DNA from 2 places in the Pantoea sp. Ae19-2 genome. Region 2 is predicted to be linked to the other one. Evidence: predicted binding sites of a transcription regulator. Region 2 holds the regulator's gene; the other holds the start of a gene.
The links. The regulator PurR, encoded in region 2, represses purine synthesis genes. The targets are predictions, from matches to a motif close to CANGCAAACGTTTGCNTG.
Positions count from the first base shown of each region.

Region 1: a site for PurR is predicted at 5,192-5,209, ahead of AAIE03_RS10910 (amino acid aminotransferase). Genes of this name have one in related genera too.

Region 1 covers NZ_JBCHWE010000001.1:2,345,341-2,360,516, forward strand. Annotated here, with positions in the region: gene pepN (aminopeptidase N) at 1-599, opposite strand, end outside; gene pncB (nicotinate phosphoribosyltransferase) at 884-2,089, shown strand; gene asnS (asparagine--tRNA ligase) at 2,246-3,646, shown strand; gene ompC (porin OmpC) at 3,947-5,062, shown strand; gene AAIE03_RS10910 (amino acid aminotransferase) at 5,273-6,463, shown strand; gene AAIE03_RS10915 (MBL fold metallo-hydrolase) at 6,505-7,134, opposite strand; gene mepK (peptidoglycan L,D-endopeptidase MepK) at 7,174-7,722, opposite strand; gene ldtD (L,D-transpeptidase) at 7,908-9,725, opposite strand; gene mukB (chromosome partition protein MukB) at 9,895-14,361, opposite strand; gene mukE (chromosome partition protein MukE) at 14,358-15,083, opposite strand; gene mukF (chromosome partition protein MukF) at 15,064-15,176, opposite strand, start outside.
Region 2 covers NZ_JBCHWE010000001.1:1,943,777-1,958,952, forward strand. Annotated here, with positions in the region: gene AAIE03_RS08935 (alkene reductase) at 1-1,031, shown strand, start outside; gene gloA (lactoylglutathione lyase) at 1,142-1,549, shown strand; gene rnt (ribonuclease T) at 1,669-2,340, shown strand; gene AAIE03_RS08950 (Grx4 family monothiol glutaredoxin) at 2,387-2,722, opposite strand; gene AAIE03_RS08955 (C40 family peptidase) at 3,087-3,908, shown strand; gene cydH (cytochrome bd-I oxidase subunit CydH) at 3,973-4,062, opposite strand; gene purR (HTH-type transcriptional repressor PurR) at 4,343-5,368, shown strand; gene punR (DNA-binding transcriptional activator PunR) at 5,365-6,270, opposite strand; gene punC (purine nucleoside transporter PunC) at 6,379-7,581, shown strand; gene cfa (cyclopropane fatty acyl phospholipid synthase) at 7,868-9,016, shown strand; gene AAIE03_RS08985 (riboflavin synthase) at 9,308-9,979, opposite strand; gene AAIE03_RS08990 (MATE family efflux transporter) at 10,184-11,557, shown strand; tRNA gene AAIE03_RS08995 (tRNA-Val) at 11,711-11,787, shown strand; tRNA gene AAIE03_RS09000 (tRNA-Val) at 11,791-11,867, shown strand; tRNA gene AAIE03_RS09005 (tRNA-Val) at 11,878-11,954, shown strand; gene pykF (pyruvate kinase PykF) at 12,301-13,713, shown strand; gene AAIE03_RS09015 (major outer membrane lipoprotein) at 14,020-14,256, shown strand; gene AAIE03_RS09020 (L,D-transpeptidase family protein) at 14,331-15,176, opposite strand, start outside.

The sequences.
Region 1 (15,176 bases), 400 kb from region 2:
CTGTCACGCAGCACGTCAAAATCGCCCGCGACCAGCGCAAACAAATAACAGGGCTTAGGAAACGGATCCTGCCACTTCACCCAGTTACGGCCCTTGTCGTCCTGACCGCTGTCAATGCGATTTCCGTTAGACAGCAGGAAAGGATAACGGCTGCCGTCGGCAATGACGGTGGTCGTGAAGCGCGCCAGCACGTCGGGGCGATCTAAATACCAGGTAATATGCCGAAAGCCTTCGGCTTCACACTGGGTACAGAGCGCTTCACCCGATTTGTATAAGCCTTCAAGGGCACTGTTACGATCGGGATGAATGTCATTGACGATTTTCAGCGTAAAGCTGTCCGGTAACTGGCTGAGCACCAGGCAACCCGCCTCTTCACGCCAGGCCGTCCAGGCCTGTCCATCCACTTCCAGCGAGATCAGCGTCAGATCTTCGCCGTCCAGACGCAGTTCAGCCTGGCTGTCTCCCTGACGCTTAACCTGACTCACCGCCGTCACCCGCGTGGTGCTTTCATCGAGTTCAAAGGTTAAATCGATATCGGTGATGGTGTAGTCTGGTGCACGATAATCGTGTCGATATTTTATTTGTGGCTGCTGCGTCATATTCCGTCCCGCATTAAGTAGTTATTCATCAACGTCTTTGCATTATTCACTCAAGTATAAGCCCTACGCGTCAAACGTCTAAGCATGATGCGCCGAGCTTAGCATGCACAACGTGCACATCAGGTAAAATGGCTACAATTTGTTAACAATGACACATTTCGTCCTCGACTCGCTATCCTGAAATATGCTGTGATCGCTGTCTCTTAGTGATTTATACTTTTGCGTCTTTTACGACGTTTAATACACCGGGCTCTGCGCCACCGAACAGGATGCCGAAACGCGCCATGACAGGACATGCTTCCCCGATACTGACTTCGCTGCTGGATACGGATGCTTATAAGCTCCATATGCAGCAAGCCGTATTCCACCGTTACCATGATGTCACGGTGGCCGCGGAGTTTCGCTGCCGTAGCGACGAATTGCTGGGTTTTTATGCTGACGAGATCCGTACAGCCATTGACGCCATGCAGGCACTGGCGCTGACCGATGCTGAATATGCCTGGTTATCTGATCTGCCCTTCTTTGCTGATGACTACCTTAACTGGCTGCGAAATTTTCGCTACGACCCGCAGCAGGTAGAAGTTCGCAATCATCATGGCAAGCTGGCTATTCGTATCCAGGGCCCCTGGCGGGAAGTGATCATGTGGGAAGTCCCCCTGTTGGCCTTGATCAGTGAAGTGGTCCATCGCCACCGCACACCGGCCATCAGCAGCCAGCAGGCCGTGGATTTTCTGCATCAGAAACTCGCTACCTTTAAGACTCAGGTTGCCGACACTGACATGTCACGTTTTCGCCTGATGGATTTTGGTACCCGCCGCCGCTATTCCCAGGATGTACAGGAATCGATCGTCAGCACGCTGAAACAGGATTTTCCCTGGCTGATGGGCACCAGTAACTACGACCTGGCCCGTCGCCTCGCACTCACGCCAGTGGGTACCCAGGCCCACGAGTGGTTCCAGGCTTTTCAGCAAATCAGTCCGGTACTGGCGAACAGTCAGCGCGCTGCCTTACAGGCCTGGCTGGATGAATATGACGACAAGCTGGGCATTGCACTCACGGACTGTATCGCCATGGATGCCTTCCTGCGCGATTTCGGCCCGGTGTTCGCCCGCCGTTACCAGGGGCTGCGTCACGATTCAGGTGACCCGGTTGAGTGGGGCGAAAAAGCGCTGGCCCATTATCAGAAGTTGGGTATCGATCCGCTCACGAAAATGCTGGTGTTCTCAGATAACCTCAATCTGGATAAATCGCTGGCGCTGTATCGCCACTTTGGTCAGCGTACCAACGTCGTCTTCGGCATCGGCACGCGCCTGACTTGTGATATTCCTGGCGTTACGCCGCTCAATATCGTGATTAAGCTGGTGCAATGTAATGGTAAGCCGGTCGCCAAGCTTTCCGACAGCCCAGGTAAAACCATTTGTCAGGATAAAGCGTTCGTTAAGGCCCTGAGAAAAGCCTTTGATCTGCCACTGGTTAAAAAAGCCAGCTAGCGTCTTTGTTATCGGGGCGTTATCGCGCCCCGCCTTCCTGCAATAAATCGGTTATTCCCCTGAATTTTGCTTGTTTCCTGTTGACTCACAAGTAACATAGCTACACCCCAGTCTGGGGAATTCATTCACACACTTCTTCTATATAGAGAGATATTTATGAGCGTAGTGCCTGTAGCGGATGTACTGCACGGTCGCGTCGCGGTTGACAGTGAAGTCACCGTACGTGGTTGGGTGCGTACCCGAAGAGATTCCAAAGCCGGTCTTTCCTTTATCGCTGTCTATGACGGCTCCTGCTTTAATCCCGTTCAGGCTGTCGTCAATAATTCTCTGAATAATTATCAGGACGAAGTGCTGCACCTGACCACCGGCTGTTCCGTCATTGTCACCGGTAAGGTCGTTGCATCTCCGGGTCAGGGTCAGGCATTCGAAATTCAGGCGACAAAGCTGGAGGTCGTGGGCTGGGTAGAAGATCCCGACAGCTACCCAATGGCGGCAAAACGTCACAGTATCGAATACCTGCGTGAGGTAGCCCACCTGCGTCCGCGTACCAACCTGATTGGCGCCGTGGCGCGCGTTCGTCATACCCTGGCCCAGGCGCTGCACCGCTTCTTCCATGAGAACGGCTACTTTTGGGTTTCCACGCCGCTGATCACCGCCTCTGACACTGAAGGGGCCGGTGAGATGTTCCGCGTTTCGACGCTGGACATGGAAAACCTGCCGCGCAACGATCAGGGCAAAGTCGACTATTCGGAGGATTTCTTCGGGAAAGAGGCGTTCCTGACGGTTTCAGGGCAGTTGAACGGTGAAACCTACGCCAGCGCCTTGTCGAAAATCTACACCTTCGGCCCCACGTTCCGTGCGGAAAACTCCAATACCAGCCGCCATCTGGCAGAGTTCTGGATGCTGGAACCGGAAATCGCTTTCGCCTCATTAGACGATGCGGCAGCCCTGGCGGAAGCCATGCTCAAGTATGTCTTCAAAGCCGTGCTGGATGAGCGTGCAGACGATATGGCATTTTTTGCCGAGCGCGTAGACAACGATGCGATTAATCGCCTGGAGCGTTTTGTTACCACCGATTTCGCCCAGGTCGATTATACCGATGCCGTCGATATCCTGATGAACTGCGGGCAGACCTTTGAGAACCCAGTGTCATGGGGCATCGATCTGTCCTCTGAACACGAACGTTATCTTGCCGAGAAGCATTTCAAAGCGCCGGTGGTGGTGAAAAACTATCCGAAAGATATCAAGGCATTCTATATGCGCCTTAACGACGACGGGAAAACCGTGGCGGCGATGGATGTGTTAGCGCCGGGTATCGGTGAAATTATCGGCGGTTCTCAGCGTGAGGAACGTCTGGATGTGCTGGATGCGCGTCTGGAAGAGATGGGGCTGAAAAAAGAAGATTACTGGTGGTATCGCGATCTGCGTCGCTATGGCACCGTGCCACATTCAGGGTTTGGATTAGGTTTCGAACGTTTAATCGCCTATGTCACCGGCGTACAAAATGTAAGAGATGTTATCCCCTTCCCACGAACACCACGCAACGCGAGCTTCTGATTTTCAGCATTAAATATAAGAAATTCATATATATAAAGAGGTCGGCATCGCCGGCCTTTTTTTATTTTTGTAAATTTTGATATGACTCACAAAGTTCCGTTATTTTTACATTTTGTAATACATTTTTTATATTTGAAACAAGATTACGACTTTTGTAGCATTTTCGCAGTAGAATTACCCGATGGGGGATGGAAAGATGCGTGCAGACACAGGAGACACCAAACTTCTTTCAAGGTTCACGTAAAGTTTTCTTGACGGCAGTGGCAGGTGTCCAAATAACTCCAATGAGGGTAATAAATAATGATGAAGCGCAACATTCTGGCAGTGGTTATCCCTGCTCTGCTCGCCGCCGGCGCAGCCAACGCAGCAGAAGTTTATAACAAAGACGGCAACAAGCTGGACCTGTACGGTAAAGTGGATGCGCGTCACCAGTTCTCTGATAACTCAGGCGATGACGGCGACAAGAGTTACGCGCGTTTAGGTTTTAAAGGCGAAACTCAAATTAATGACCAGATGACCGGTTACGGTCAGTGGGAATACAATTTCCAGTTAAACAACCCTGAGTCATCAACAGATGCTGCGCAGAGTGGCAACAAAACCCGTCTGGGCTTTGCTGGTCTGAAATTTGGTGATGCGGGCTCAATCGACTACGGCCGTAACTACGGCGTGGTTTATGACGCGATCGGCTGGACAGATATGCTGCCAGTTTTCGGTGGTGACTCAGGTAATCCTGATAACTTTATGAACGGCCGTAGCACCGGTCTGCTGACCTATCGCAACAGCAACTTCTTTGGCCTGGTTGATGGCTGGAACTTCGCTGTTCAGTATCAGGGCAAGAACGAAAATTCTAACCGTAATGGCCAAACTGCCAACGGCGATGGCTGGGGTGTGTCTTCCTCCTACACCGCGCCAATCGGTGTCGGCATTGTTGGTGCCTATAGCAGCAGCGACCGTACTGACGCCCAAGCTCAGGGTGTTGTTGCAAATGGCAACGTGGTTGGCGCAGGCAAGCATGCAGAAAGCTGGGCAACCGCTCTGAAATATGATGCTAACAATGTTTATCTGGCAGCGATGTATGGTGAAATGCGTAATGCAGCACCAATTTCAATCGTTACTGGCCCAACAACTACCGCTGCTGCCTTTGCAAACAAAGCTCAAATCATTGAGATGGTTGCTCAGTATCAATTTGATTTCGGTCTGCGTCCATCTCTGGCCTACGTTCAGTCTAAAGGCAAAGACATCGAAGGTATCGGCGATGCGGACCTGTACAAATACTTCGATGTGGGCGCAACTTACTACTTCAACAAAAACATGGCCACCTACGTTGATTACAAAATCAACCAGCTGGACAAAAACAACCCACTCGGCATTCCTAACGATGACGTAGTTGGTGTTGGTCTGGTTTACCAGTTCTAAGTTTGTTGATGCAGTACAAAAAACGGAGCTTCGGCTCCGTTTTTTATTGCCGTTTCCTCGCACTAAGCCCCGCGCTATCCCACTGTTAACATTAGAACGGGTAATTCTGTCGCACAGACGATGAATTTTATCGCAAACGGTTGGCATTTCGCCGTGCTGACGTTAACCTGATGGTTCATTTGCTAAAGTTCACGCTACTGGACCCGACTCATGTTTGAATCGATCTCTGCTGCACCCGCTGACCCCATTCTTGGCCTGGCCGATCTCTTTCGTGCCGACGACCGCCCCAATAAAATCAATCTCGGTATTGGTGTTTACAAAGATGAAACCGGAAAAACCCCGGTGCTCACCAGCGTTAAGAAAGCAGAGCAGTACCTGCTTGAACACGAAACCAGCAAAAATTACCTGAGCATTGACGGTCTGCCAGATTTCGCGCACTGCACGCAGGAATTGTTATTTGGTCAAGGCAATGCCCTGATCGCGGCGGGCAGAGCCTGCACGGCACAGACGCCGGGCGGTACAGGCGCACTGCGCGTCGCCGCGGATTTCCTGTCTACTCAGACGTCCGTTAAGCGCGTGTGGGTGAGCAACCCGAGCTGGCCGAACCACAAAAACGTGTTTAATGCCGCCGGGCTTGAGGTATGCGAATACCAGTACTATGACGCAGCAAACCATACCCTGGATTTTGACGGCATGCTGGCCTCACTGAAAGAGGTGAAAGCCGGTGATGTGGTGCTGTTTCATGGCTGCTGCCATAACCCAACCGGTATCGATCCTACTGCAGAGCAGTGGCAACAGCTGGCACAGCTCTCTCTGGCTAACGGCTGGCTGCCCCTGTTTGACTTTGCCTACCAGGGCTTTGCCCGTGGTCTGGAAGAGGATGCTGAAGGTCTGCGCATTTTTGCGGCCAGCCATCAGGAACTGATTGTCGCCAGTTCTTATTCCAAGAACTTCGGCCTGTATAACGAACGTGTGGGTGCAATTACGCTGGTTGCGGGCGATGCCGCGACGGCCGACACCGCATTCAGCCAGGTGAAATACACCATCCGCGCCAACTATTCTAACCCGCCGTCACACGGTGCAGCCGTGGTGGCCACGATTCTGGGCAACGACGCGCTCCGCACTATCTGGCAGCAAGAGCTGTCTGATATGCGTCAGCGTATCCAGCGCATGCGCCAACTGTTTGTGAACACCCTGGCGGATAAAGGCGCGCAGCAGGACTTCAGCTTTATCATTAAGCAGAATGGCATGTTCTCGTTCAGTGGGCTGACCAAAGATCAGGTCATTCGCCTGCGCGAGGAGTTTGGGGTTTATGCCGTTAATTCAGGCCGCGTAAACGTTGCCGGTATGACACCAGATAATATGTCTGCACTGTGCGAGGCGATTGTCGCCGTACTCTAAGCGCATCGCGTATAAAAAAATGGGCCATTCTGGCCCATTTTTTATTGCAGGAAAGGATTGGTCAGACGTTCACGGCCCAGCGTTGACACAGGCCCGTGACCGGGTAAAAACGTCACATCGTCGCCGAGCGGCAGCAGCTTATTATTTATCGCATCGATAAGATGTTGATGATTACCCTGCGGGAAGTCGGTACGCCCGACGCCGCCGCTAAAGATCACATCACCTGATACCAGTAAGCGGCCTTTGGCATCAAAAAATACAATGTGCCCCGGCGTATGTCCGGGACAGTGCAGCACATCAAGCGTGACCTGACCAACCTGAACGGTATCCCCCTCCTCCAGCCAGCGATCCGGCGTCAACGGGGCACAATATTCCAGCCCAAACATTTGGCTTTGAGTAGGTAGGGATTCCAGCCAGAAAGCATCCTGCTTTTGCGGGCCGACCAGCGGCACCTGCCAGAATGCAGCCAGTTCTGCCGCTGCCCCAACATGATCGAGGTGACCATGCGTAAGCAGAATCTGTGCAGGCTTCAAATCAAGCTGCGCCAGCGTTTGCCTGATGGTATCGGCATCGCCACCCGGGTCCACCAGGGCCGATTCACGCGTGGTTTCGCACCAGATAACCGAACAGTTCTGGGCGAAGGCGGTGACGGGGATAATGTGATAATTCATAACGCTCCATGGTCGGCACCCGCAGCGTTGCCGACGTTACTACCAGTGCCTGACGGGACCGGTATCAATATGTACAAAGTTGCTGCTGGGATAATATCCTACACCACCGGCACGCATTTTTAATGCGGCTTTGCGAACATTCGCCAGCGTCACCCCTTCAATGTGGAAATCCATCGCCTGGCCTTTGGTGTGATAACTGTGTTTTGCCACACCGGGCCCGGATTCCCGCAGCATATTGTTCGTCGCCAGTGAGCGATAGCCGGAGACGAGCTGGACGGGTTTGCGCGTTTCTAACAGCGCCTGAAGGCGATAGAGCTGGTCAAATAAGTGGGGATCGATACTTTTGGTTTTATTGGCACGGTAGTCGCGGAAAAAGTGGTTCAGGCGTGACAATTCACTTTTGTCGTAACTTTTACCGTTAAAGAATTCCGTTTTAAGGGTTTCACCAGTGTGAAGATTATTGAGCGTTAATATCCGCGGGCGTGAAGTGGAGAGTGATGCCATCGCGGTCTCTGGCAGTAAGGCCAGGCCGGCAGCGGCACTTCCGCAAAGCAGCAGTTTGCGACGTAAAGAATCGATTGTAGACATGGAGCGGTTTACCTGAAAGCAGAGTCAAAGACATGTGCAAAAAACGTACTGGCGAACCATAACTTTATGGCGGTAGCACGTCAACCCATTATGGGCAAGTTTGGAAGGCGGCTCCGGATAAAGCCGCCTGAATGACAGGACTGAATAACGGACATACCGTACGACTAACGATTGAAAATCAACTATTAGAGTAATAACTGCTGCGCACGGCTTAAGACCTGGCTCGCCGAACGCGCCGTATTATCATAATTGTAAATATCTGTACGGAACTGCGTTTTGCCGTCATCCGCAACCCAGGCCGTTAAATAATACAAGTTAACCGGGATGCGATGCCGAATGGGTACATAGCGCGTATCGCCCTGCTTGAGCGTGTCAGAGATACGCGCGTCATTCCAGCCGACATCCTGCAACAAAATACCGGCCAGTTCCGAAGCTTTATTCACGCGCACGCAGCCCGAGCTGAGCGCACGAATATCGCGCTGAAACAGATTGTGGTTCGGCGTGTCATGCAGATAAATCGCATCCGAGCTTGGCATATTAAACTTATAGCGACCGAGTGAATTGGTTTGCCCCGGTGCCTGACGTATGCGGTAAGGGAAGGATGAGGCTGACACCATACTCCAGTCAATCATGCTGGGATCGATGACTTCGGAATCGGCGCTCCAGCCAGACAGCAGCGTGTATCCATGTTTATACAGATAGGTTGGGTCCTGTTTCACCTTAGGAATAATGTCCTGACGCACCAGATTGGTCGGCACATTCCAGGGCGGATTCAACACCACATTATTTAGTGCGCTTCGCATCAACGGCGTTTTACGATCTGGTCGTCCCACGATGACCCGGGAGGACAGCACTTTAGTGCCGTTGTTGTAATAATTCAGCGAATAGTTGGGGATGTTCACCATAATGCCGTTGTGCATATCATCCGGCAGCAAACGCAGCCGCTGGATATTCAGCGCCAGCAAGGCCGCACGCTGTTGAGGAGAGACATTCAGCCATTCCCGTGTACGCAGGCCAATCGCCCCATCGGCGTCCAGCCCCTGCCACTGTTGAAAGCGTTTTACCGCCGCGACCAGCTCATCGTTATAAACATTCACACTGCCGGGCGCAGCGGGAGCATTCTGGACGTTACCCTGAACACCGGGTGCCGCAGCAGGTATATCGTTAACCGTGACGGCCGAAGGGCTGACGGCGACAGGCTGCTCGCTGTGGCTGACGGCAACGGGTGCGGTGGGAACGGCATCCTCATTGGGCGCGGGTGCGGTTACCTGTGCACTCAGCATGCCGCTGCGGCGAAGAATTTCCCGCAACGCCGGCACATCGTCACTGACCTGTCCAGGTCGTAGCGTGTCGCGATTTTTAATTTGTGGCCAGGGTTGTTTATCTTCAAGCAGGCTTTTCAGGGCCTTATGCATGAGTGGATACTGCGGATGCTGCGGCACCAGTGAATTAACAAACGCCGCCGAACTGCCCGCATTGACGGCATTTTGCCAGGCATTGATCACGGATACAGAAGGCACAGCCAGCTTGTAGGGCGTGGTGCTGTACAGCCAGGTTTCTCCCTGGGCAGGCACCGAGGAGACAAACTGCAAATAGCCCAGCATCGCATCAGACAACGTGACATCACGGGCAAAGCCTGTGATATCAGGATCGGTCAGGCGATCGACCCAGCGGGTAAACTGCGGCTGCACGCCGGAGAGGGCAACCTCCGCCAGCTGCTGCTGAAATTTCTGTACGGCTTCATGATCCTGCCAGATCGGCTGCATGTTACGCGCGGCGTAGAGCGCGGCCAGAGAAGCACCGTAAAAAGGCTGGCTGTCGCCTGAAAACGCCTGGCGAATCTTCTGCTGACTCTCACTGACGGATGTGGTGGCGTACGCCGCGTGCGTACCGGGCATCGCGGCGATGATCGCAGCCTGAGCCATTGCACAGGGAATGAGCGTGAGCGCTAGCGTCAGCCACGAACTAACCTGATGAATTTTGAAGCGTTTATACAGTAACATCCCTGCCCCCTTCATTGATCTACCGCGCAGCCTGTCAGGAAACAACTGCGATCGGGCTGTTACTCATATTATTGAGTATACAAATAAAAACGGCATTTGCCTCCTGTGACAAATGCCGTTACCAGATTAACTAATGGCGCTGTTTTTGACTATCTCTGCATCGTGAATATTATGTCGTGGTTTCGCTCGCCGGATCGGCTTCGCTGCTGCGTTTTGCGGGCAGTGGATCGGCCGCGAAGCCCCGCAATCCTACCACGTGAACGTGCTCGGTGTTGTTAAACACTTTACGCATCAGTTTATAGGTGGTGCCCTTCTCCGGACTGATATTTTCTGGCGCCGCGATTACTAGTTGCATCTCCAGTCGCTCACAGAGTTCAAACAGGGTCGCGATCGAGCGCGCATCCAGACGTGCGGCTTCATCCAGGAACAGCAGACGGCAAGGCGAAATATCTTTACCGCGCAGGCGACGTGATTCCTCTTCCCAGCTCTGCACCACCATGACCAGAATTGACATCCCCGTACCAATGGCCTCACCGGTGGAAAGCGCGCCACTTTCGGCACGCAACCAGCCATCTGAACCCCGGTTGACCTCGACTTCCATCTCAAGGTAGTTACGGTAATCCAGTAGCTCTTCACCGATGGTTTGTGGTGTACGCTGCCCCATATCAATATGCGGATTCAGACGCTGGTAGAGTTTAGCCAGCGCTTCCGAGAACGTGAGTCGGTTGCTGTTAAACAGATCCTGATGCTGTTCGTGCTCTTCAGACAAGGTGTCCAGCAGCATGGCATGCGTTTCGCGCACGTTGACGTTCAGCCGGACGCTGCGCACCTGACCAAAGCTCACGGTTTGCAGCCCCTGATTCAGCTGGCGGATACGGTTCTGTTCACGCTGAATCGTTTTACGAATAATATTCGCGACGCTGCGTGAACTGATAGCCAGGGTCTGCTCGCGGGCCGTCAGCTCTTCCGTCAGTCGATTGAGTTCAATCTCCATCTGCTCGATGGCTTCAACCGGATCGTCCGTGCGAATGATATCCTGGCGGATACGTTCGCGCAGATGTTGATACACGGCGATGAAAAACTGAATCTTACGTTCCGGGCGTTTCGGATCTTCAGACAAACGCAGCACATCGCGCAGATGTTCGTTATCGGCCACCGCCAGGCGCAGTGCGCCCAGTGCCTTATCCGACATGGAACGCAGTTCATCGCCACTGAGATAAGCCAGTTCACGACGATGCAGACGACGTTCAACACCGTTATCTTTCACCAGACGCAGCACCAGGCACCAGCCCGCCTTAGCACTCACCACCTGTTCGCGGTTCTGGTGATAGTTACGTTCAAGCTGGCGCAGTTTTTTCTGCAGGTTGTCCATTTCTGCTTCGCAGAAAGTGAGCTGTTTCTCCAGCTGATTACGGCGGGCGCGGTTGTGACTTAACGCCGTATAAAGTTCATCGCGGCGGATACGCGCGCGTTCTTCCGCGCTGGCATCGGCCTGAACACCGATATCCTGCATTTCCTGCTGCAACTCTTTCAGCATATCGCGCTTGGCATCATAGGCGCTTTTAAGCGATGCCAGCACCTGAGAATATTGCGTCAGCTGCGACTGATGGCCGCGCAAACGCTCACGACAGCGGCTGCGCTCGGCTTCTGCCTGCTCCAGCCTTTGACGCAGTTTGTCGCTGAGATCGTTGTTGCCGCCCAGCATGCTGGCAGAGTCGTCATAGCCGAAATGCGCACGACGCTGCACCACTTCTGTCAAGGCAAACGCCTGCTGACGCGCGTTACGTTGCTGTTGCTGCGCCTGCTGGTAATCCGCCTGCAACTGCTCATGCTGTTCAGGATCGCTTTGCAGTACCGCAAGCATCGGCTCCAGTCTGGCCAGTTTTGCGCCATGTAAATGGAGGAAACGCGCGGCCTCCTGTGCCTCTTCAACCTGCTCGCGAATCTCCTCACAGCGATCCGCCAGCGTCTCATCCCGCAGCAGACTGATGCGCGGCAGCAGGCGGTTAAGCTGTGCAACGCCCTCTTTGGCCAGTTCATACTGCTGACGCTGTTGCTGATTATTACTTTCATGCTGATTGAGCGCACGTTCCAGCTCACCGCGACGGGCGCCGAGCTGACGGATTTGCGCTTCTGGGTCATCATCAAAGGCCACCGCAAGATGGCTGCCGATAAAGCGACTAAATGACTGATGCAGACGTTGCGTCTTTTGTACGTCAAACGACAAGGTGGCGTAACGTTCCGCCAGCCGGTCGCGCTCGTTATTGAGTAATTCAAGCTGGTTTTCGCGCGCCGCCCGACCAAACAGCGGGATTTTCGGGAAGCGGGAATAGCGCCACTGACGCTCGGCGACTTTTACCACGACGGCGTTCTGTAGCTCGTCTACGCTAAACACGCTGTCATCAAACGACTGCGGATCCCCTTCGATCAGGTACAGATCTTCCGGACACTCTTCTAAGCCATCGAGTTGCTCGCGCACCAGCGACAGATCGGGTACGACAATGGCGTGGCGCGATGGGCCGTACAAGGCAGAAAAGTAAGGCGCATCGTCCAGCGTTACGTCATCATAAATTTCCGACAACAGTACGCCGCCAAATCGCTCAGCCAGCTGATTCAGGCGAGGATCTTCGGCACCGCCCGGTTGGCTGAGGCGTTCAATCTGCTGCTCAATTTCACGCTTGCGGGCTGCGACTTCGTCACGCTCAACGGTGGTTTCACGCTCGCGCTCCAGCAGCTGCTGCATGTATTCCGTCACATCCTGACTGTTGGCCAGGTCCTGACCGGTTTGCTCACTGAGCTGAGTCAGGATTTCTTGCGCGGCCAGCCAGTGCGGCGCGCGCGCGGTCAGCGCGGTGATACGTTCGCGCAGTTGCTCAAGTTCCTGACGCATCATCATGCGCTGTTCGCCCGCGTCTGCCACGCTGCTGTTCAGCTGCTCGATTTGCGCTTCAAGCTCACGCTGAAGGCCTTCCAGCGCGTCAGGATCGTAGTGCTGCCCCTGACGTTTACAGAACTCTGCCAGCAGACGCTCGGCTTCCTGCTGCTCACGCAGGCGCTGTTCGAGTTCATTCAGGCGCAGGCGCAGGGAGGAAAGCTGATCGGCATGGTGACGTTGATTGCTGGCATCGCGCAGCAGATCGCGCCCGACCTGCCAGGCTTCTTTGCGGCTAACCTCACCGGCAATGCTGGTGACCAGTGATAACGCCTGTTCAAACTGGCTGTGGGCGGCTTCCGCTACACTCAGCTTCTGCTCCAGATTCAGCAGTTGCCCGGTGGCTTCTTCTTCTTTGGCCTGGAAACTGGCCTGCCATTCGGCGGCATTATCGATGGTTAAGTCTGGCAACTGACAAAGCGTGCGGGCGCGTTCCAGCGCCTGTAATGCCTGTTGATACTGAATAGCACGGGTTTGCTGCACATCCAGCGCCTGCTGAAAATCGGCCAACTGGCTCTTCAGCTCATCCACTTCCAGTTCTGCGGCTTCGGCACGGGCCTCATTTTCTTCCTGGATTTCGCGCGCTTCAGCAACGACTTCGCTCTGCTCTTCCAGACGGATCGTAAGATCTTCAATATCGCTGTCATAGCGCGTAATTTTTTCCTGCTGGCGCATCGCCGTCTGCACCAGATTCAGGTGATCGCTCGCCGCCTGATAATCGACTTCGAGATCGTTTTCTGCCCCGCTATGTTCGGCCAGCTCACGCGCCATCTCTACATGGCGGTACTGTTCAGAAGCCAGCTGTTTGCGACCGCTGAGCAGTTCATTGCGCAGCTGTAAGGCGCTGTCGAGGTGGATGCGTCGCTCGTTGGCATGACGCATATAATCCGCCGACACATAGCTGGTGGCCTCAGAAATAAGGTGCTTAAACAGGTCACGATCCGACTGGGTGACGCGGATCGCTTCCAGCGTCATACGGTTCTCGCGCAGCGCCGCTTCCATATCCTGAAAGGCTTTACGCACGCCGCTGTTTTCCGGCAACAGATAATCACGTAGCGAGCGGGTAATCGCACTGGAGATACCGCCGTAAAGAGAGGCTTCAATCAGGCGGTAAAACTTGCTGCGATCGCTGGCCGAACGCAGACGACGCGGGACAACGCCGAGATCAAACATCATGGCGTGATAGTCGGTGACCGAGCTGTACTGACGGAACTGAACGCCTTCCAGCGCCTCAACGCGTTCTTTTACCTCATTAAGCGGTAACACGCGCGCCTGGCGGCTGTTGAGGATTTCCGTCAGCATATCAGTAGGCAGCGTATCTGTAGGTAAACCATGAATACTGAAAGGTTTGATATCGACTTTCTTATCGCGTCCGGCGATCTGCTGCAGTCTGACGCCCGCCACCACGCGTTGGTGACGTGAATTGACGACGTCCAGCATGGCATAGCAAACACCGGCACGGAGTTTACCGTGCAGGCCTTTATCACGTGAGCCTGAGGTCGCGCCCGCTTCGGTCGTGTTACGGAAGTGCAGCAGCGTTAAGTCAGGGATCAGCGCCGTTACAAAGGCCGCCATGGTGGTTGACTTGCCTGCCCCGTTACCGCCCGACAGCGTGGTGACCAGTTCATCGAGATCAAAGGTTCGGGCAAAAAAACCGTTCCAGTTGATCAGCGTTAGCGAACGAAATTTGCCGCGTTCAATCATGCCTGTTCTTCCTCCGCGATATCACCCGCATCGCTGTCATTCTCATCACTGTCATCAGCCTCAGTCGTGGCCGTGGCGTTATCCAGCAACATTGCCTCACCGTCACGAATCAGGCGCAGCTGCGCTTCCCGCGGATCGTCACCGCTGCGCACATCGGCGCCGAAGCGAAAAACGGACTCGATAATACGGAACTTGCTGCTGTCGTTGCCAAAAAACCACACCATGCCAAGACGGCGCAGGCGGCTTAAAGACGCACGCATTTTTTCCTGCAGCTTGGCGCGATCGAGATCTGAGCCGGTTGAGCGCTGGTTAACCAGTTTCAGCAGTTTACTTTCATCCGCCAGGGACAGCAGCTCGTCATAAAGTTCCTGCTGGGTAAAAATGCCTTCATTCGCCAGGCGTTCCGGGCTGAGATAGAGATAGCAAAGGATTTTACCGACCATCATATCCAGCTCAGACAGGACAGAACGGGGAATGAGCGTGGTTGAACGCGGACGCAGATAGAAGAATCCCTCTGGCGCGCGAATCAGCTCAACGTTGTAGCGGGTGTAAAACTCTTCCAGATACTGCTGGTAATCCATCAGAAAAGCATGATTGTCCAGCTCTTCGATACCAATGTGGCGTCCGGCGCGTAACTGGCTGTCCAGCGCCGGAAAAATCGGATTTGCCAGTGCCTGTGCCAGTTTAACCGGCATCACTTGTTCAATATTTGTCGATGACATGTGCCTGCACCTTGGCTCCGTAATCATTAATGGCTTGCCATTCCACAGGCAAGCCGGCTAAATCGGCTTCCGCTACGCCGAGCCGCACGGCCT
Region 2 (15,176 bases):
TGGCCCCGCTGACGCGCTTGCGTAGCATTGAGCCAGGCGATATCCCGACGCCGTTGATGGCCGAATACTATCGTCAGCGCGCCGGGGCGGGCCTGATTATTACCGAAGCGACCCAGATTTCTTTCCAGGCCAAAGGCTATGCGGGTGCGCCGGGTTTGCACACCCAGCAGCAAATCGCCGCGTGGAAAAATATCAACGAAGGTATCCACCAGGCAGGCGGACACAGTGCCGTACAGCTGTGGCACACCGGCCGTATTTCACACAACAGCGTCCAGCCGGAAGGTAAAGCGCCGGTTGCGCCTTCGGCGATTCCCGCAGGCACACGCACTTCCCTGCGTGCCGAAGACGGCAGCGTGTATCGCGAAGATACCTCAGTGCCGCGCGAACTGAGCATCAGTGAAATTCAGCAAATCGTTGCCGATTTTGGTCAGGCCGCTGCCAATGCGCGGGAAGCAGACTTCGACATGCTGGAACTGCACTCCGCTCACGGCTATCTGATGCACCAGTTCCTGTCACCGTCCTCGAATCAGCGTACCGATGAGTACGGCGGCAGCGTTGATAAACGCGGACGTTTTGCGCTTGAAGTGGTCGATGCCGCGATTGCCAACTGGTCAGCGGATCGTGTTGGTATCCGTGTCTCTCCTGTCGGCAGCTTCCAGAACCTGGATAATGGCCCGAACGAAGAAGAAGATGCACTGTGGTACATCGCTGAACTGGCGAAACGCAAGATTGCCTATCTGCATATGTCAGAACCTGACTGGGCAGGCGGTACACCTTACAGCGACGCCTTCCGTCAGAAAGTCCGTGATACCTTCCCGGGCGTAATTATTGGCGCTGGCGCTTACACCGTTGAGAAAGCGGATGATCTTATCAGCCGCGGCTTGATCGATGCCGTTGCCTTTGGTCGGGATTACATCGCTAACCCGGATCTGGCCCAGCGTTTACAACAAGATGCACCACTGAATCCACAGCGTCCCGAATCCTTCTACGGTGGCGGCGCTGAAGGCTATACTGACTATCCTGCACTGTAAAACGCAGGCAGCCGTGAGTCTTTCACGGCTGCGGTTATTCTTTGGCGATTATCGTCGCTATACTGAGTGTTTGTGTCATCCGGGGATGACGTTTTTCAAAAGAGGAAGCTATGCGTTTACTTCATACCATGCTGCGCGTTGGCGATTTGCAACGCTCCATTGATTTTTACACTCGCGTGCTGGGCATGCGCCTGCTGCGCCAAAGCGAAAACGCTGAATATAAATATACCCTGGCGTTTGTGGGCTACACCGAAGAGAGCGAAGGTGCCGTTATTGAGCTGACCTACAACTGGGGCGTTGAAAGCTACGATCTCGGTAACGCTTATGGTCACATCGCGTTGGGCGTTGATGATGTTGCCGCAACCTGCGAGCGCATCCGTAACGACGGCGGTAACGTGACGCGTGAAGCCGGCCCGGTCAAAGGTGGCACCACGATCATTGCCTTTGTTGAAGATCCAGACGGTTATAAAATCGAACTGATTGAAAATAAACATGCCGGACACGGCCTCGGCAGCTAAGCCGTCAACATCAGCCTGCGCAACGCGGGCTGATTCTCGCTTACCTTACCTGTACCTGCTGCAGACGGGGCGCTTTTTTGGCATACTACGCGCTGCCCTTTTTCTGCAATGAGATCCTGATGTCTGAATCGTCTTCCCCCAACGCACTCAATCAACGCTTTCGTGGTTTCTATCCCGTGGTTATCGATGTGGAAACGGCGGGCTTCAATGCGCAAACCGATGCGCTGCTGGAAGTCGCGGCCATTACGCTGAAAATGGATGACGAGGGTTGGCTTCATCACGACCAGACACTGCATTTTCATGTTGAACCTTTTGTCGGCGCTCTGCTGCATCCGGAAGCCCTTGCCTTTACCGGCATCGATCCCAGCAATCCGTTACGGGGCGCGGTGAGCGAATACGAAGCCTTGCATGCCATTTTTAAACTGGTGCGCAAAGGCATTAAAGATACCGGGTGCAATCGCGCGATCATGGTGGCGCATAATGCGACCTTCGATCTTAATTTTATGAATGCTGCCGCCGAACGCGCCAGCCTGAAACGGAATCCGTTTCATCCTTTTGCCACTTTCGACACGGCCGCCCTGAGCGGGTTAGTGCTGGGTCAGACGGTACTGGCCAAAGCCTGCAAAGCGGCCGGGATGGAATTTGACAGCAGTCAGGCGCACTCTGCGCTGTATGACACGCAGCAAACGGCCACGCTGTTCTGCGAACTGGTCAATCGCTGGAAACGTCTGGGAGGCTGGCCGCTGGCTCTAGCGGAAGAGGCAACAGAAGATCAGGGCGCGGCGGAGTAAAGGCCCGTTAAACGAAGAAAAGGCCGACGATGTCGGCCTTTTTTTATTATTCCGCTTCTTTAAACTTCTCAGCGGTTTCTTTGACCAGCGGTTGTAATTCGCCACGCTGGAACATCTCAACAATAATGTCGCAGCCGCCAACCAGTTCGCCATCGACCCACAGCTGAGGGAAGGTTGGCCAGTTAGCATACTTTGGCAGCTCTGCGCGAATATCCGGGTTCTGCAGAATATCCACGTAAGCGAAGCGCTCACCACAGGCAGACAGCGCCTGAACCGCCTGGGCAGAGAAACCGCAGCTTGGCAGTTTCGGCGAACCTTTCATGTACAGCAGGATCGGGTTTTCTGCGATCTGGCGCTGAATTTTTTCTACAGTACTCATTATTGCCTTCCTTAATTCGTCACTTCGTGTTTCTTTATTGTAGCGACTTCCCTTCAGGACTGAAAATGAGATTTTCTTCCCGTTAGGGCAAACCGCCATGTTTGTTAAGTCCGCTTGCGCGCTATCCACCCGCTCATCGGGACCCGAAAGGTGAATGTATTAATAATTTGCAATAATTTTGCTGAGTTAAGCTGCTGAAATTGCTTATTTATGCCTGCTTTTTACCCAAGTTATTAATTAATAAAAAAAGGACTTACTGTTTTAAAAAAAACTGGACTAGAATGTCTTCGGCGCTGATCGTTGATCAGATTTTTCTTAACCTTGTCAGATATCTGTTGAACCTGACAGCTTAACCAGTAAACGGACTATGCGTTCAATTATTACGCTTCTTATTCTGGCTTTTGCGCAACTGTTCTTTAACGTCGCCTCTGCATCACCGCAGGCGCCGGTTAAGGCCAGCTTGCATAAGGTAGAGAAAAAAAGTGCGCGCGAAGATGAGCGGCGCAAGCGACGCACGGTTAAAGCGTCGGCGAAAAAAAGCCGTTCCTCCGCAGAGCAGAAATCCAGCAAAACGCTTAAAACCAGTAAAAATCCCTCTCACGCGGTTGCCTCTCACAAAACCCTGACCAAAGCGACTGATTCACACAAGAAGCTCACAAAAAAAGTGGCGGCCAATGCCACCAGCAAGAAACGCTATGGTCATCAACGCGCGGTGAAGGTGGCGAAAGCGAACAGCAAGGATACCGGCACCATCAAAATGAGCAACGCACACCGTCAGCGCTATCAAAAAGCACGTGAAACGGCGATGGCAAAACTGATGGGACAGCTGGGCAAGCGCTACCAGTGGGGCGGAAAATCGCCGCATACCGGTTTCGACTGCAGCGGCCTGGTGTGGTACGCCTACAAAGATGTGGTGAAATTTAAAATTCCGCGTACTGCAAATGAAATGTATCACCTGCGGGATGCCGCGCCGGTGAATCGGGAAGCGCTGGAGAAAGGCGATCTGGTGTTTTTCCGCATCAACGGACGTGGCACGGCCGACCACGTGGGTGTTTACCTGGGTAACGGTAAATTTATTCAGTCACCGCGTACCGGAAAGGACATTCAAATCAGTGCGTTAAGCGAAGATTACTGGCAGCGCCACTATATTGGTGCGCGTCGCGTCATGACGCCAAAAACCGTTCGCTAAACGTCACTCCTCCGTCATACCGACGGAACGCAGCCGGGACAGGGAAACCTTCCCGGCTTTTTTATTAGTTCAGAATGGCGGTAAAGCTGAACGCAATAATCATCAACAGTGCAGCCGCCGTGGTCATCAATGACAGTTTCAGATCGGTACTCATCACAACTCCTTAGGCACAATTTTAGTAGGGGTTAAGCATTTTCCCACACGCGTGGGTAAAAATCTCGTTTTATCCGTGCAGCCTTGTTAGAATCCCCTCTTTGTTGCGCAACAGCGCGCAACATCGGTTGCGTCAGCACCCTTTTCAACCGTTATTTCCTGCCCCGATGCCCCATAACCGGTCAGAAAAACGATTTTTTTGCAGAAATAACCGTCCGCTGACGCAAACGTTTAACAACATGCTTATCAACAGGTTAGATAAGCCCGGGAGTTCGATTTTCATGGCAACAATTAAAGATGTGGCGAAACGTGCAGGCGTCTCTACCACAACCGTTTCTCACGTCATCAATAAGACGCGCTTTGTCGCAGAAGATACCCGCGAAGCGGTCTGGGAAGCGATTCGGGAATTACATTATTCACCCAGCGCCGTAGCACGCAGCCTGAAGGTGAATCACACCAAAACGCTGGGCCTTTTGGCCACCTCCAGCGAGGCGCCCTATTTCGCTGAAATTATTGAAGCCGTGGAGAATCACTGCTTTGATAAAGGCTACACCCTGATTTTAGGCAACGCGCATAACGACCTGCAAAAACAGCGTGCCTACCTCTCGATGATGGCGCAGAAGCGCGTCGATGGGCTGCTGGTCATGTGTTCTGAGTACCCGGATGATTTGCTGCAAATGCTGGAAGCCAACCGCAATATTCCCATGGTGGTCATGGACTGGGGCGAATCCCGTGCCGATTTTACTGACACGGTGCTGGATAATGCGTTTCAGGGCGGTTATCTGGCCGGCCGCTACCTCATCGAACGCGGGCATCGCGATATCGGCGCCATTCCAGGGCAAATGGAACGTAACACCGGTGGTGGCCGTCATGCCGGTTTCCTCAAGGCGCTGGAAGAAGCCGGTATTCAGCCGCGTTCAGAGTGGATTGTGCAGGGCGATTTCGAGCCTGAATCCGGGTATCAGGCTATGCAGCAAATTCTGTCGCAGAAGCAGCGCCCAAGCGCGGTGTTCTGCGGTGGCGATATTATGGCCATGGGCGCTATCTGTGCCGCCGATGAAATGGGCCTGCGCGTCCCGCAGGATATTTCGGTGATTGGCTACGATAATGTGCGCAACGCACGCTATTTCACGCCTGCACTCACTACCGTGCACCAGCCAAAAGCGCAACTGGGGGAGAAGGCTCTGGAGATGCTGCTGGACCGCATTACCAGCAAGCGTGAAGAGTCGCAAACCATCGAAGTGCATCCGACACTGATTGAGCGACGCTCTGTAGGCTACGGTCCCTATCGCGACTACCGTCGCTAATCCTCGCTCAACCACTCCTGATTGAGCGTTTGCGCATCACCCAGGTAATTGAGCAACCAGCCCAATGCCGGTGATGCGCGATCTTCCGCCCAACTGACGCAGCAGGGACTTTCTGGAAAAGGCTGGGGCAAGTTAAGTTCGGTCACTTCGCCGCTGTCCAGTAGCGGGCGGGCTAAGTGCCCCGGCACCATTGCGACGCACAGCCCGGACCGGACGCAGTCCAGCCCGGTCTGCCATTCAGGCACCACCAGTCGGCGTTGATTATCCAGAGCCCAGGTCATACGGCGCGGTAACGCACGCGAGGTGTCTTCCAGCACCAGCGAAGGCCAGTTGCGCAACGCCTCATCATCCAGCCGGGCGACCTGGGTTAACGGATGTTCCCGCGCGACGATGCAGCGCCAGTTCAGGGTTCCCATATCGCGGAAAGCAAACCGCCCGCCCACCGGAATCGCCTGAGTCGCGCCTATTGCGACCTCGACTCTTCCGTCAGCCAGCGCATCCCATACGCCGTTAAACACTTCATAACTGATGTGGAGCTCCATATCCGGAAAGTGGCGGTAGAAATCCCTGACGAACTGACGGGTTCGGTGCGGTTTCACAATGCAGTCCACCGCAATCGCGATTTGCCCTCGCCAGCCGTTGGCCAGTTGCTGGCACTGACGGCGCGTGGCATCCATTTTTTTGATGACGCTGCGGCCTTCTCGCACAAAATGTTCGCCCGCAGGTGTCAAAACAACCTCCCGGTGCTGCCGTTCAAACAGCGGTACCGCCAGCCAGGTTTCAAGCTGGCGAACGGTATAGCTGATGGCAGAAGGCACACGGTGCAACTCCTGGGCCGCAGCACTGAAACTGCCGCCACGCGCGACCGCATCAACCACTTCAAGCGCATATTCAGACCACATATCCTGCCTTTAAATTTTTTAACAGCAACAGGCAAATTTTACCGTTTCACAGTATGAAGTACAGCTTTTACACTGCCCCGCGTTTATCCTGCAAAAAATGAGAATCAGATGTCAGCTTCTAAAGGATTCATTCCCTATCTTGCCGTGCTCAGTATGCTGGGCTTTCTGGCCACCGATATGTACCTGCCCGCCTTCGGGGCCATGCAGCAAAGTTTTAACACCTCCGCCGGGATGATCAGCGCCAGTATGAGCCTGTTCCTGGCGGGTTTTGCCTGTGGTCAGCTGGTATGGGGACCGCTGTCAGATCGTATTGGCCGCAAACCGGTATTGCTGGCAGGACTGAGCCTGTTTGCGCTGGGTTGTGCGGGGATGCTGTGGGTGGACGACGTCGTACTGATGCTGGTGCTGCGCTTCATTCAGGCCATCGGCGTGTGCGCGGCTGCCGTGAGCTGGCAGGCCCTGGTGGTCGATCGCTATCCTCAGTCGCGCGCGAATAAAGTCTTTGCCACTATTATGCCGCTGGTCGCGCTGTCTCCTGCGCTGGCCCCGCTGCTGGGAGCCTGGCTGATTAGCCATTTTCACTGGCGCTCAATTTTTGTCGTTCTGACCGCGATTGCCGCAGCCCTGATCTTGATTACGCTGCGCCTGCCATCGGTACAAACAGCCCGCCGCCCGGCCCCGTCACAGCCCGGTTTTATGACGCTGCTGCGTTCACGCGTCTACAGCGGTAACGTCCTGATGTATTCTGCCTGCTCGGCCAGCTTTTTTGCCTGGTTGACCGGATCACCGTTTATTCTGGCAGCGATTGGCCTGTCGCCTGCTGATATCGGCTTAAGCTATATTCCGCAGACCATTGCTTTCTTAGTCGGCGGTTTTGGCTGCCGTGCGCTCCTTAACCGTTTCAAAGGGGCGCAGTTGCTGCCATGGCTGCTCATCGTCTATAGCCTTAGCGTACTGGCCCTGTTTGCCGTCGCCCTGTCAGGCTCGGTTTCACTCACCGCTTTGCTGGTGCCGTTTTGCGGCATGGCGCTGGCGAACGGGGCGATTTATCCCATCGTCGTATCCAGTGCACTTCTGCCCTTCCCCCATGCGACCGGCAGAGCCGCCGCCCTGCAGAACACGCTGCAGCTGGGCCTGTGCTTTGTCGCCAGCCTGGCCGTCTCGGCGGGCCTGACCCAGGCGCTGTTCACCACAACGCTCATCATGGCGGTGACGATTGTACTGGCGCTGGCAGGCTATCAGATGCAGCGCCGCACCGGCGCACAAACTGATATTGCCTCAACGGCACATCCCTGCCAGGATAATAACTGAGGCAACGACTTTTGTCGTCTGAGTGATCAACACGTGACGGGCCCGCCAGCGCCTCCTGTGCCGGGCCCTGATTCGCCGTACCATCATAATAACAATGTTTGACGCAGCCTCATCGCTGTGAAGGTGTCTTTGTGGGCAAATGCACTCTGCTGGCCCTTGCATTGCACCCTTTCTCTGTACGCTTAAGGTTGTCTGGCGCAAGGCGTCATCTGTGACTTTTCTCATAATCCTGAGAAACGGCTCCTGCTCTTTCTCAGGTTCTGACAGTTCTGGTGATGGAGTGGCTATGAGTTCAACATGTGTAGCAGAAGTGAATATCGAACGAAACCATTGGTACCGTATCGTTCATGAGTTATTGCAAAAAGCAGACATCGAAATCAACGGTTCCCGCCCATGGGACATTCAGGTTAAACATCCCGATTTTTTTAAACGCGTCCTGCAAAAGGGCTCCCTGGGGCTGGGCGAAAGTTATATGGACGGCTGGTGGGAGTGCGAGCGGCTGGATATGTTTTTTCATCGGGCGTTGAAACATAAGCTTGATGAGCAGCTTCCTCATCACGTGCAGGATATCGTGCGCATTGCGCTGGCCCGGCTGGTTAACCTGCAGTCGAAAAAACGGGCCTGGCAAGTCGGCAAAGCGCACTATGATCTGGGTAATGACCTTTTTACCCTGATGCTCGATCCTTACATGCAATACTCCTGCGGCTACTGGAAAGACGCCACTACGCTTGAGGCGGCACAGGAAGCCAAACTGGACATGATCTGTCGCAAGCTGCAACTGAAACCCGGTATGACCTTGCTGGATATTGGCTGTGGCTGGGGCGGTCTGGCGGCTTATGCAGCAAGAAACTATGGCGTCAGCGTACAAGGCGTGACGATCTCTGCAGAACAACAAAAGCTGGCGCAGCAACGCTGCGAAGGGCTGGATGTCACTATCCTGCTTCAGGATTATCGCGATCTGAATCAGCAGTTTGACCGCATCGTCTCGGTGGGGATGTTCGAACACGTGGGGCCGAAAAACTACCCAACCTACTTTGCCACGGTCAATCGCAACCTCAAGCCAGACGGAATTTTTCTGCTGCATACCATTGGCGCGCTCAAAACGGATATGCACGTCGATCCGTGGATCGGCAAGTATATTTTCCCGAATGGCTGCCTGCCTTCTTTACGCCATATTGCCGACGTCAGCGAACCGCATTTCATTATGGAAGACTGGCACAATTTCGGCGCTGACTACGACACCACGCTGATGGCCTGGCATGAGCGTTTCCAGCGAGCCTGGCCTGACCTGGCCGGACGTTACGAAGAACGTTTCCGACGCATGTTCTCCTACTACCTGAACGCCTGCGCCGGTGCGTTTCGCGCCCGTGAGATTCAGCTCTGGCAGGTTGTCTTCAGCCGTGGCGTTGAGGGGGGATTGCGGGTGGCGCGATGATTGCGCCCGTTTATGCGCCGTGGCAAGGTCAATACTGTCCGGACCGAACGCGGACGGCAGCCGGTAAGCCCGGTTGCCGCGTTATCTGCCTGCCCCCACCTTCGCAGACGGGAAAATCGCGATCTTAAACCGCAGTCCAGGGCAGCAGCACATTCACGCCGGGCGTTTTCGCCCGGGCAGTTGACACTGCACAGACGTCAGTCGTCCTGGAAAACAGCGGGCGACACGGCAACCTGCTGGCCTGTGGGCAACGCTTTGGTCACGGCTGGCGTTATTTACCGCTATTTACCGCTATTCATCCCGATCCGTTTCGGGCTGATCGGCCTGCTCTGCCAGTGCCCTGAGCGCGGCATCTTCACGCTGGGCGAGGACGCGCTCCACCGTGTCCACAATAGCCTGAGTATGGGGATCGATTTCGATGTTAACTCTGTCGCCGAAGGTTTTGGCGCCGAGAGTGGTTCGCTCCAGCGTCTCGGGGATAAGATAAACGCAGAATTTTGTTTTGGTCACGTCGCCTACGGTCAGACTGATACCGTCGATGCCCACAAATCCTTTGTGCAGGATATATTTCATCTGCAAAGGATCCTGAATTTTAAACCAGACTTCGCGGTTGTTTTCAGAGCGGACAATTTTGCAGATTTCAGCCGTGGTCATGATGTGGCCGGACATCAGGTGGCCGCCAATTTCATCGCTGAATTTTGCCGCCCGCTCGATATTCACCACATCGCCCTGCTTGAGATCACCAAGATTGGTCACACGCAGAGTTTCTTTGATCAGGTCAAAACTCACCAGATCGCCGTTGATTTCGGTGACGGTCAGGCAGCAACCGTTATGGGCAACCGATGCGCCCAGCGCTAAACCCGGCAACAGGTCAGCAGGAAGCCTGGCCACATGGGTGCGAAACAGACCTTTATCTTCAATGGACACGATTTCTGCGGTGCCCTGCACAATACCGGTAAACATAGTCTTTGCCTCTACGAAATTTGTGCCAGTTTAACACAGCCATGCTTAAGTGTTAGGTTTCAACAGCCTGAGAGACAGGCGGCACAAGTCCAAAACGCATTGCGTGACAAAGATTGGAGAAATCGGTCGCGCCAGTTACACTAAGCCCTGCTTCGTCTGAAGCAGTCCTCATTTCTTTATTAATCAGATAAGTCAGGTGTTTACGTGCAGAAGTATTTAACAGAAGCGCGTCAATTGCTGGCCCTCGCGATCCCCGTTATCCTGGCTCAGGTGGCGCAAACCGCGATGGGATTTGTAGATACCATTATGGCCGGCGCTGTCAGCGCCACGGATATGGCCGCCGTTGCTGTTGGCACGTCCATTTGGCTTCCCGCCATCCTGTTTGGTCATGGTGTTTTACTGGCATTGACGCCCACCATTGCGCAACTTAATGGTTCAGGTCGCCGTGAGCGAATCGCTGAACAACTTCGTCAGGGCTTTTGGCTGGCGTTTTTCCTTTCTCTGCTCATCATGCTGGTGTTGTGGAATGCCGGGTATGTTATCCGCTCGATGCATGATATCGATCCGCTGCTGGCAGAAAAGGCCGAGGGCTATCTGCATGCCCTGCTGTTTGGCGCGCCAGGCTACCTGTTTTTTCAGGTTATGCGTAACCAGTGCGAGGGGCTATCCAAAACCAAGCCCGCGATGGTGCTGGGTTTTCTTGGGCTGATGCTGAATATCCCGCTGAACTACATTTTTATCTACGGCCATTTCGGCATGCCGGCGCTGGGCGGCGTAGGCTGTGGCGTGGCGACGGCCTCGGTGTACTGGGCCATGTTCTTCTGCATGCGTTTTTGGGTACGACGGATGCGCAGTATGCGAGACATTCGCGTAGAGAGCCGCTGGTCAGCGCCGTCACGCGTTATCCTGCAACGTCTCACAGGGTTGGGTTTGCCGGTCGCGCTGGCGCTGTTTTTTGAAGTGACCCTGTTTGCCGTGGTGGCCCTGTTAGTCTCGCCGTTGGGGATTGTTAACGTCGCCGGGCACCAGATTGCCCTGAACTTCAGTTCGCTGATGTTTGTCCTGCCGCTGTCGTTGGGCGTTGCCGCCACCATTCGCGTTGGCTATCGGCTGGGTCAGGGTTCGACAGAGCAGGCGCGGGTCGCCGCGTGGACCGCGCAGGGCGTTGGCGTCAGCATGGCGGTGATTACGGCCATTTTTACCGTGACCTTTCGCCATCAAATTGCCCAGCTTTATAACGACAATCCCGCGGTGGTCACGCTGGCTGCGCAACTGATGATGCTGGCTGCGATTTACCAGATTTCAGATTCTATTCAGGTGATCGGCAGCGGAATTTTGCGCGGTTATAAAGATACGCGATCGATTTTCTTCATTACCTTTATCGCTTACTGGTTGCTGGGTTTACCTTCTGGTTACATCCTGGCACTGACCGACTGGGTGGTGCCGCGCATGGGGCCAGCCGGCTTCTGGTGTGGATTTATCGTTGGCCTGACGTCGGCCGCCGTTATGATGCTGTGGCGCGTGCGACGTTTGCAGCAGCTTCCTGCGGAATTAATTCTTACGCGCGCGTCTCGCTAACTCGCTGAACGGGCCCGAAAAGGCCCGTTACGTTCAAAAAAACGGCGCATCGCGCAGATGATGTTCATTCATTGGCAAATTTGCGTTTTTCCCCTTGCCAGCCTCTTACGCTGCCGTTAATATTCGTCCCCGCTGTCGCCCTGACAGCGTGTTGCGCTCTTAGCTCAGTTGGTTAGAGCACCACCTTGACATGGTGGGGGTCGATGGTTCGAGTCCATTAGAGCGCACCAAGTGCGTCCGTAGCTCAGTTGGTTAGAGCACCACCTTGACATGGTGGGGGTCGGTGGTTCGAGTCCACTCGGACGCACCAAATTTGATATGCGCTCTTAGCTCAGTTGGTTAGAGCACCACCTTGACATGGTGGGGGTCGATGGTTCGAGTCCATTAGAGCGCACCACTCTTTTTACGTCCTTTCTTCTTTTGCGCAACAACCCTTTTCTTGATTTACATTACCTTTACGTACTGTTTTTCGATTGGTTTTCGCATACTTAGTGATTATACTGGCCGCGTTGTCCTACTTGAAAGGTTTCAGCGACTACGTGCTTATGACGATAATAAAGATTGTTTGCGCAACAACGTCCCGGTGGTTAACCAAGCTAACCACGCAACTTCCCTGCACGCCTGGCCTTCGTCACCTATTCTTATCCTGTACTGCCCTTTTCGATTTCAACCAGAGTTCTCATTTCGGTGCACTGTCATCGAAATCCTGTTTTTCATCCATCACAACTTACAGATAACCCGTCATGAAAAAGACTAAGATCGTTTGTACAATCGGCCCAAAAACCGAATCCGAAGAGATGCTGACTCAGCTGCTTGAAGCAGGCATGAACGTCATGCGTCTTAACTTCTCTCACGGTGACTATGCAGAACACGGTCAGCGTATTACCAACATGCGTGCCGTGACGAAAAAAACCGGCATTCCTGCGGCTATCCTGCTGGATACCAAAGGGCCGGAAATCCGCACCATGAAGCTGGAAGGTGGCAACGATGTGTCACTGAAAGCCGGTCAAACCTTTACCTTTACCACCGACCAGAGCGTGATTGGTAACAACGAGCGTGTTGCCGTGACCTACTCAGGCTTCGCGAACGATCTCAAAATTGGTAACACTGTACTGGTCGACGATGGTCTGATCGGCATGCAGGTCACCGAAGTCACTGAGAACAGCGTTGTGTGTGAAGTACTGAACAACGGCGATCTGGGCGAAAACAAAGGCGTTAACCTGCCTGGCGTTTCCATCCAGCTGCCTGCCCTGGCAGAGAAAGACAAACGCGACCTGATTTTTGGTTGTGAGCAAGGCGTGGATTTTGTTGCAGCCTCGTTTATTCGTAAACGCTCAGACGTGCTGGAAATTCGTGAACACCTGAAGCAGCACGGTGGCGAAAACATTCAAATCATCTCCAAGATTGAAAACCAGGAAGGCCTGAATAACTTCGACGAAATCCTCGAAGCCTCGGACGGCATCATGGTTGCGCGTGGCGATCTGGGTGTTGAAATCCCGGTTGAAGAAGTGATCTTCGCGCAGAAGATGATGATTAAAAAATGTAATAAAGCCCGCAAAGTTGTCATCACCGCGACGCAGATGCTGGATTCCATGATCAAGAACCCGCGTCCAACCCGCGCTGAAGCTGGCGACGTGGCTAACGCCATTCTGGATGGAACAGATGCGGTGATGCTGTCTGGCGAGAGCGCGAAAGGCCGCTATCCGCTGGAGTCGGTCACCATCATGGCGACCATCTGTGAGCGTACCGACCGCGTGATGAAGCCACGCATCGACGGACAGAATGACAGCCGTAAGCTGCGCATTACCGAAGCCGTTTGCCGCGGTGCCGTTGAGACAGCCGAAAAACTGGAAGCGCCGCTGATTGTAGTCGCCACAGAAGGCGGTAAATCAGCTAAGGCCGTGCGTAAGTACTTCCCTAATGCAACCATCCTGGCACTGACCACCAACGCCACCACGGCGCGCCAGTTGATTCTGAGCAAAGGAATTGAGACACGTATGGTCAGCGAAATCGCCTCTACCGATGATTTCTATCACCTGGGTAAAGAAGCGGCGCTGGAAAGCGGTTTTGCTCAGAAAGGTGATGTTGTTGTGCTGGTTTCAGGTGCGCTGGTACCCAGCGGAACGACCAATACGGCATCGGTACACGTTCTGTAATATCGCGTTTAACGCCTCTTTTTTAAAAAGCGCCTTCAAAGGCGCTTTTTTATTGTCTTCATAATACAGATTCAGGAAAAAGCCAGCGCGTAATGACAATAAAAATGCGCTGCAAATTAAGGTTAATCCGATTAAATCTCTCTGTTTTAGCTAAATTTTTTTATGTTGTTCTTCAATTCGCTGCTTCTTTGAGCGAACGATCATGTTTAAGCATGTTCTTATCAAAAAATTATTCTCAAGTTAAAAAGCTTTGTGTAATACTTGTAACGCTACATGGAGATTAACTCAATCTAGAGGGTATAAATAATGAATCGTACTAAACTGGTACTGGGCGCGGTAATCCTGGGTTCAACTCTGCTGGCTGGTTGCTCAAGCAACGCTAAAATCGACCAGCTGTCTTCAGACGTTCAGACTCTGAACGCTAAAGTTGACCAGCTGAGCAACGACGTGAACGCAGTGCGTTCTGACGTTCAGGCTGCTAAAGATGACGCAGCTCGCGCTAACCAGCGTCTGGACAACCAGGCTCACTCTTACCGTAAGTAAGAGTTCTGGTTTTAAAAATGGTGCCCTTGTGGCACCATTTTTTTTGTCTGCAGTTCGGGATAACGACGTCCACCCTACTCGCCCACAGCGCGCTGGGATGACGCAGAGGCCGCAGCCTCATCCTGTATCGGCTCACCCGCACTGACCAGCACAGGCATGCCTGAGCGACGCGTCAGCGTGGCTTTAATCAACGCTCTGTCACTCTTCTCGCTCTTCATAAAGGATCTGAAGTCCGCACTGAGCGCTAACGGAGCCGTTTGCGGATCCTCCTTCTCATTACGTGACAGCGGCTGATGCACCTCAACGTAGCGCTTACCATCCGGTTCAACGCTGAACTTTACCGGTTGGTTAATAATCTGTACCCGCGTCCCTACCGGCACGCTATTGAACAGCGCTTCGATATCCTCGGTACGTAAACGAATACAGCCTGAACTGACGCGCATACCGATACCAAAATTGGCATTGGTGCCGTGGATAAGATACTGGCCTGTTCCACGCGCCATACGCAGCGCATGCAGCCCCATGGGGTTATCCGGGCCTGCTGGCACGACGGCGGGCAGCGTGATGCCCTCTTTGGCATAGCGCTTGCGGATATTCGCCGTGGGCGTCCACGTAGGATTGGGTATTTTCTGGCTGATGCTGGTCACCATAATGGGCGTGACGATCCCCATCTGACCAATGCCAATGGGGTACACGATAACCTTGTCTTCGCCCTTTGGATAATAGTACAACCGCAGTTCGGCCAGGTTCACCACAATGCCTTCACGCGGCGTGTCCGGAAGAATCATCTGCAGAGGAATGGTCAACTGGGTGCCCGGTTTCGGTAACCAGGGATCGGTACCGGGATTCGCTTCCAACATGCCCAGCAGCCCGACCTGATAACGCGCAGCAATCTCTTCAAGAGGACGTTTGTTATCCGG